DNA from 2 places in the Undibacterium sp. Ren11W genome. Region 1 is predicted to be linked to the other one. Evidence: predicted binding sites of a transcription regulator. Region 1 holds the regulator's gene; the other holds the start of a gene.
The links. Region 1 encodes sigma-54, which starts transcription at its own class of promoters, with help from an activator protein. Its sites were predicted from a motif close to TGGCANGNAANCTGCTTT; they were not measured.
Positions count from the first base shown of each region.

Region 2: ACO0K8_RS21260 (THxN family PEP-CTERM protein) is a predicted target of sigma-54. The motif match lies at 1,928-1,945, and genes of this name have one in related genera.

Region 1 covers NZ_JBMPPB010000008.1:81,365-85,357, reverse strand. Annotated here, with positions in the region: gene ACO0K8_RS16950 (enoyl-CoA hydratase/isomerase family protein) at 1-231, opposite strand, end outside; gene hpf (ribosome hibernation-promoting factor, HPF/YfiA family) at 631-975, opposite strand; gene ACO0K8_RS16940 (RNA polymerase factor sigma-54) at 1,097-2,584, opposite strand; gene lptB (LPS export ABC transporter ATP-binding protein) at 2,602-3,345, opposite strand; gene lptA (lipopolysaccharide transport periplasmic protein LptA) at 3,348-3,941, opposite strand; gene lptC (LPS export ABC transporter periplasmic protein LptC) at 3,963-3,993, opposite strand, start outside.
Region 2 covers NZ_JBMPPB010000013.1:73,978-77,970, reverse strand. Annotated here, with positions in the region: gene ACO0K8_RS21270 (ThiF family adenylyltransferase) at 1-507, shown strand, start outside; gene ACO0K8_RS21265 (hypothetical protein) at 568-1,620, shown strand; gene ACO0K8_RS21260 (THxN family PEP-CTERM protein) at 2,001-2,840, shown strand; gene ACO0K8_RS21255 (PEP-CTERM/exosortase system-associated acyltransferase) at 3,039-3,821, shown strand.

The DNA.
Region 1 (3,993 bases):
GGTGGCAGTACCAACATCGTAAAAAAAGCGTATGTCACCACCGGCACAAAATGATTTTTCACTGCTGCTATGAATGAAAACAGCCGCAACTTCGTCATTCTCTTGCCACTGTAACAGTGTGGCGGTGATGTTGCGTACCATTTCTAGGGACAAAGAATTGAGGGCTTTCGGTCTATCTAGGGTGATGAACCCTATGCGGTTCTGTATTGAGCTTAATATATGATTACTCATAGGATCTGGTATTTAGTGAAGGTGATTGGGATGGGATAAGAAAAATCAACTAGTGCCAGCCTGGTCACGCAATCTGCATGCGGCTTGCAGCCGAGATAGGCTGGAAACCCGCATGAATAGTGCGTGTTAGGCATGCTGCCATTTTGAAATTTAATCAGCAGCGAGTGCAGGATGTTCTTGTGCCCATGTTTTATCGAAATTTTAGATTGCCATTTTATCGAAATTTGTCCGCTAATCAAATGAATCTGTGAAGAGATTCGAAAGGTGCAAAGAGACAATCGCAGCCCTACAAAAACGATTGCACAAGATGTTTTTTTTGCAGATGCACATATCTCTTTTGCCAACAAAAAAGGACGCTGAAGCGTCCTAGTTTTGGGTTCCCTTTGTGGGTTGATAGTTTTACACTGAGGCTGGATCAGGAATATGTTTGATCGCTTGATGCGGATGTTCCTGAATTTTGTCTTTGTGTTTAATGACTTGCCTGTCTAGTTTGTCTATCAGTGTGTCGATGGCAGCATACAGATCCTGCGCCAGACTTTCAACGTGAATATCTTTACCGCTGATGTGCAGATTAATATCTGCTTTATGACGTTTGTCCTTTTCTCGGAGCTTGTCGACCGTCAGGATGACGGCGATATCAATGACTTGATCGAAGTGTCGCCTGATACGTTCTAGCTTGTTTTGTACATGTTCACGAATTGCAGGAGTTACTTCAAGGTGATGACCACTGATGGTGAGATTCATAAAACGCTCCTATGGTGATGTTACTTGATGACACTATCGCTATTACTATGCGCCCAATCTGAAAAACCTGTTTGAGCTAAATCATATATAGCAATCTAACGCAAAATTTCAAGAACAATTTTTACAAAGATTTTCGCAAACTGACCGGTGGAATTTTAAGGGCTTCGCGGTACTTGGCGACTGTGCGGCGCGCAATGACCATCCCTTGTTCACCCAGCATGTCTGCAATCTTGCTATCAGAGAGTGGGCTTTTCTGGTTTTCTGCTCCTATCAATTGTTTGATGAGTGCTCGTATCGCCGTCGATGATGCTTCACCCCCTGTTTCAGTGGCGACATGGCTACCGAAAAAATACTTCAACTCAAACATACCATGTGGGGTCAGCATGTATTTCTGAGTGGTCACACGAGAAATTGTACTCTCATGTAAACCCAGTGTATCAGCAATTTCGCGCAAAACAAGAGGGCGCATCGCGACCGCTCCATGTGTGAAAAAATTCCGTTGTCTTTCGACTATTGCTTGCGAAACCCGTAAAATCGTCTCGAAACGTTGCCGCATATTTTTGATCAGCCAGCGTGCTTCCTGCAACTGGGGATTAAGACTGCCATCCCCACGATTTTGCTTCATGATATTGGCGTACATGCTATTGACACGCAGCTTAGGCATGATGTCCTGGTTCAATAACACTTGCCATCCATCAGCAGATTTTTTGACTATTACATCCGGCACCACATAGTCGGAACTACTGACTGCAAACTCGGCGCCAGGTTTGGGTTTGCATAAACGTATCACCACCTGTGCCTCGCGCAAATCCTCATCGTCACAATTAAAAACCTTCTTTAAGCGAGCAAAATCGCGTTGTGCAAATAAACCTAATTGTGTTTCTACGATGGCAAGTGCGAGGCGTCGGGTGACGAAAGCGATTTTGGGCAGGCGTTTGATCTGCAGCGCCAGGCACTCGGAGCAGTTACGTGCGCCAACACCGGCAGGATCAAAACTTTGTACCATGAGCAAGGCAAAACTCAGCTCTTCAGGCTCAACCAATAGTTCTAGAGGGATGCTGGAATGAATATCTTCCAGGCTCTCTATCAGATAACCGCTATCATCGAGGGCGTCGATTACCAGTTCCACCAAGGCCAGATCGCGCGGTTCGCGCAGATTCAGACGCATTTGCTCCAGCAAATGTTCTTTAAGTGAAATATGCGCCGCTTCTAACTGCGGTCTTCCCTCATCCTCTTCCGAGGATTTACTGCCTTGCGGAGCATCGTCAAAACTCCACTCGGTTTCGCTAGGGCTGACACTATCGGCCGCGTTGCTAACTTCTGAGATCTCGCTGGAGTCGGTATTGGCGTTACTCTGATCTTCAGCAGAACTGACGCCGAACTCCGTTTCAGACCGTGATTCAGTACTGCCAATGGCGCCGTCCGCCAACAAGCGTACCGCGCTATCGAGTGGATTATCGACGCGCTCTAGCATGGGATTTTCTATCAGCAAGTTTTCTAGTTCTTGATGCAGTTCCAGCGTGGACAATTGCAGTAGCCGTATCGATTGTTGCAATTGTGGCGTGAGTGCCAGATGTTGCGAGGTGCGTAGCTGCAGGCTTTGCTTCATGCTGAGTGTGATTTCCGCTACATGCGGAAATGCTCTCCCAAATAGACGCGCCTGACCGATTCGTTGCTGATGATTTCTTCTGGACTACCGCTGGCTAATACGGCACCCTGATTAATGATGCAAGCGTGGTCACAAATGCCTAAGGTTTCGCGCACATTGTGATCTGTGATCAAGACGCCTATGCCGCGATTTTTTAAAAAAACCACGATGCGCTGTATCTCTATGACGGCAATCGGATCGACCCCGGCAAACGGTTCATCAAGCAGGACGAAACGGGGATTGGTTGCCAGTGCGCGGGCAATTTCTACCCGTCTGCGCTCACCACCAGATAGCGATAGCGCTGGATTCTCTCGCAAACCTTCGATTTGTAAGTCGTCGAGTAGGGCATCGAGACGTTGCTCGATGGCAGCTTTGCTCAGAGATTTTCCGTGTTCATCGGTTTGTAGTTCGAGTACAGCGCGGATATTGTCCTCCACCGACAACTTGCGAAATACTGAAGCCTCTTGCGGTAAGTAAGATAAGCCGAGTTTGGCGCGCTGGTGTATCGGCATGCGCGAGATATCAACGCCGTCGATATCGATTTTTCCTGCATCTGAGGGGACCAGGCCCACGATCATGTAGAAGGACGTGGTTTTACCAGCGCCATTCGGGCCTAGTAAGCCGACTACTTCGCCACTTTTTACTTCTAAAGAAACATCGCGCACTACCTGGCGCGCCCCATAGCGTTTTTGTAAACCCTGGATGACGAGTGTACTAGTCATAATTATTTGGCTGGAGTATTCATGTTGACTGGCTTTGCCGGTTTAGGTTGCAGCGTCAATTTCACACGCCCAGCCCCAGGCACATGGGTGCCGGTAGTGGTATTTGTGGCGAGAAACACATCATTGAGACTGTCGTAGGAAAGAAATTCCCCTTCTTGCTCTTGCGTGACTTTTTTGCCTTCTAAATACTTGACACGGGCTTTCGAGATAAACCTGACCAACTCAGTTTTATCGTCGTATTCAATGCGATCGGCCACACCTTCTACCCACAAATCATCCCCACCATCGCGTTTTTGCCGGAAAAAATTTTGCTTTCCCGGATTGCTGGTTAACACTACATTCATGTGCTCGTCCGCAGTTTGCGTAATGATGGCGCGGTCCGATTTGACGATGAGAGTGCCACGTGTCAGTACTACATCGCCAGTTAATGTAGTGATGTTTCTCTTACCATCTGAATTGGATAGTTCAGCTTCGATATTGGTTTCTTTCTGGCTATCTGCTTTTTCCGCATAGGCCGAACAAATAGGTGCTAGAAAGCAAAATGTTATCGCTAGTTGGCCAAGATAGCTCAAGCCTGAATTGCGGGTGGCATACATATAAAATTTTTCCTGTTTACTTCACGATAGAGGTTTTTGCGCGGCACCGGCA
Region 2 (3,993 bases), on a different contig from region 1:
TACGTCGACGGATTAGATTTTTTCGCGTTTTCGGCTCGTCAGGACACCTTTGCAGCCTGCGCATCTAAGCGGATTCCTGCCATTACGGTAGCGCCCTTGGGGATGGGAGCAGCACTATTCAATTTCTTGCCTGGCGGGATGACGTTCGAAGAATATTTTCTTTGGGGCGACAATACCGACGAAGAAAAAGCCTTGCGCTTTCTGGTCGGGTTGGCACCTGCTGGGCTGCATGGGGCCTATCTGGTAGATCCCGGCAGTATTAATTTCGCCGAACGCCGGGGACCGTCAACCATGATGGCATGTCAGCTTTGTGCCGGTGTGGCGGGAAGCGAGGCCTTAAAAATTTTACTGGGACGAGGCACGGTGATAGCCGCGCCACGTGGGGTTCATTTTGATGCATACCGCAACAAGCTGGTACATACCTGGCGGCCAGGGGGGAATAATAATTTATTGCAACGGCTCGCATTATCGATCACCAGAAAACGCTTTATGAAACCACAAGCTTAGACGTGTGAGCGGTGGATAGGCGCACTTGATTTCATTCATTAAATTCACTTTGGTAGAACTATGGACCTTGCAACCCAAGATGCAATTGCGCAGAGCGGTATATTGGCTCCCTCGGCAGATAATGGACTGCGCTACTATTTTGAATATCAGGATCACGCGATAGTGATTTGGGCGGATCAAGAATTTGTCAGCAATCCCGAAAGGCATAGACGCGTATTGGATTTGCTTGCTTATGGCGCGGCTGTAGAAAATATGCTGCTACGAGCCAGCGAGCTAGGGTTTTCGGCTAAGTTGAGCTGGTTTCCATCCGACGATCCTTTATTGATTGCGCGTTTAGATTTTCAGGCTAATTCCGGCATTCTGCCCGATGTTCTGGCGCATGCCATTCCTGACAGACAGACTAATCGACAAGTGTTCTATAAGGGCGCGCCGAGTGATGCGCAGCGTACTCGTATCAGCGTTGAGCTGGAAAAAATCCCCGGAGTTCGGCTAATTTGGCTGGAGGGAGCTGAGCGTAAGCTGGCCTTAAAATTGATTTGGCTAGCAGAGAGCGCCCGCTTCCAGTCGCAGCGTTTGCACCAGGAACTTTTTTCTTCAATCCGTTTTGACTTGAACTGGCGTGAGAATGCAGACTTTGGCTTACCACCTGCGTCGCTGGAAGTTGAGTCCTTGATGCGACCTATGTTCAAGGCGCTAAGACACTGGCCCTTAATGCGCGCACTGAACCTAATTGGACTGCATCGTGTCATGGGTATGCGTGCCGCTTATTTGCCTTGTGTACAAGCTCCTGCGTTGGCGCTAGTGTGTAGCAGTCTCCAACTGGATCAAGCTGCACTTGCGGTTGGTCGAGGCTTCGAACGCGCCTGGTTGTGCGCGACACTTGAGCGTCTTGCCTTGCAGCCTATGGCTGCATCGGTGGTGCTACCTCTGCAAAACGATGCAGATCAGGGAATCTCTAGCAAAGCACGCAGCCAATTGGCCGCCGGTTGGGAAGAGATCTGCCGAGGCGATACGCCTTTAATGATATTTCGCCTCGGAAGCATGGATAGCACCGCTGCGCCCACTCTCAAAACTGGCCGTAAGCCGCTCAGTTCATATCGGTTGTCGCGATAGATCAGCGTTTTATTTGATAGGACTAGCGCGAGTTTGTTGCTGCGATTTTGCGGAACTCACATAAGTGAATAAAGTATGGCTAGAGTTCTAAGTAGAGCGTACTGGCTGACAATGGCTTTTCTGGTCTAATGGAAAAGGAGTTTGTGCTTGAAAAAACCTATTAAGGATATTCGTTTTTAAGTAAATGTTTTGGTCGGGAAATGCTTAAACATAAAAGCTGTCGATATTTTTTACATTGCCGTTATGAAATGTTACAAATTGTAATAATTATCCATATAAAACAAGGACTTATGCGTTTCTTCTTTGTTGGCACGGTATATGCTAAATACCTAACGTAGCAGCAGAAGAGTTGAAGTTCACTTTATAACGGGAGTCTCAAAATGTTTAAGAAACTATTTACAAAAGGATCGATCAAGGGGCTGACTGCAGTGTTGGCGACCGTGGTCTCTTGCAGCGCATTGGCAACACCAGTGACACAATGGGAATTTGAAGTTAATAGCGGCTTTACCTCTTTCGCTCCAGTTGGGGTGACTGGTAGTAATCAAAATGCTTTTTTGAACGGCATTGGTGATCCTATGGCTGCTTCCTTATTATCTTGGGGCACCACAACCGGATTTGGCCAGTCCTCATTAGGTATAGGCGCGGCAACTAATGGTAATTTCAACGGTTCCTTGTTCACAAATGCTCCTGCTGTTAATACTGTGGAAGTAATTCACAATAATCGTCCAATTACCGGTACAAGTTTGGGTACTGCGCACCTAAAAGACGTCATTCGTTTGAAACGTTTGCTGCCACTTCCAACTGGTTCAGATCTTTTCACTGCATTGACATTTGATTTTAAGTTTAAAGAAACTCCGAATGAAAATCCTTGCACCGTCGCGAGTCCTACTCCTTGCAATGATATTTTAGTGGTGGATGCACTTGGTGCAGGTTTTGATCCTATTACTGGTAGCTTGACACAAAATTTTGTATATGAAGGTGATAATTATGCAGCCGTCTTGCATATAGTCGGTATGGGCGTACTCAGTAATGCGGCATGTGCTGATGCTGGTGCTCCTGTTGGGTGTTACGGGTTTACTACGGTAGAAAATGCAGAAAACAGATTTCAAGTTTCTTTAGAAATTCAAAATCGGATTCCTGAGCCAGCTTCGGTCGGCTTGGTAGGTTTGGCCTTGGTTGCTATGGGCTTGTCTCGTCGTCGCAAAGGTGTAAATAGCTAAGCTCCTATCGCGACTTAGTCGTGTAGAAGATACCCTCATGCGAGGGTGTCTTTTTTTTCTTTTTGAAAACATTTATACACGGGCTTGCAAGCATGTAATGGTTATTAAAGAACGAAAAGAAAATAAGCTATTCGTCTTATTGCACTTAAATCAATACTTTTTTTATAAATTGCCTGTGCTAGGCGGTTGGGTGGATGTGTGACACATTCCATCAGCAATACAGATCTCGCAAAAAATTTTCATCAGTTATTTGAGATTGCTCCAGCTTTGGATGTTGCTAGTATAGAAGCGGTATATCGAATAAGGCACGAGGTGTATTGCCGTGATTTGGGTTGGGAGCCGATTCGAGAGGATGGTTTCGAACGTGATGCCTATGATGAGCAATCAGTTCACTGTCTGTTGCGTAAGCGTGATACTGGTGAGTCTGTCGGTTGTACCCGTGTAATCTTACCGGACGCTGATGATCCTTATAAGCCATTGCCGTTTGAGATCAGTTGCGCAAAGGTCTTGGATCGGACAATTGTAGATCCTGCTACGATGGATCGTAGTACCATCGCCGAAGTGTCGCGTCTTGCTGTACGTAATTTTCGTCAACGCAAAGGCGAGAATATCACTGCCTTGTCAGTCAGCGATGGTGATTTTTCCCGTCGTGATGGCGTGGCGCGATTCCCCTTTATTCCTGTTAGCCTTTATCTGTCTGCAATTGCGATCGGGCAATATTTGGACATAGATAATCTATTCGTGCTGACCGAGCCGCGTCTCGCTAAGCATTTTGAACGTATTGGATTTGATATTCGTCCGATTGGTGGTTCTATTGAACATCGAGGTACGCGTATTCCCTCGCTGCTCAGCTCAGGCAATATCGTAAAAGACCTGCGACCGACAATTAAACCCTTATATGCGGTTATAGAAGCGTCAGTGCGAGAAGCATTTCACAAGCATAATTTTGAGCTTGGTAATCTTTCAGCCCCGTCCGCTTAATCTCCCTCTTCTTAGTCTCGACAATACGAAGCTAATTCCTGGCTTCAGGGCAACTTTGGGCAATTCCATTTACTCGTTGTCGCTTGTCTATGCTCTGTTAATAGCTATTTTGCAGACTATTCGCCTAATGAAACTCTCAACGCGAACGTCGGACACAGTATGAGCTAGTAAC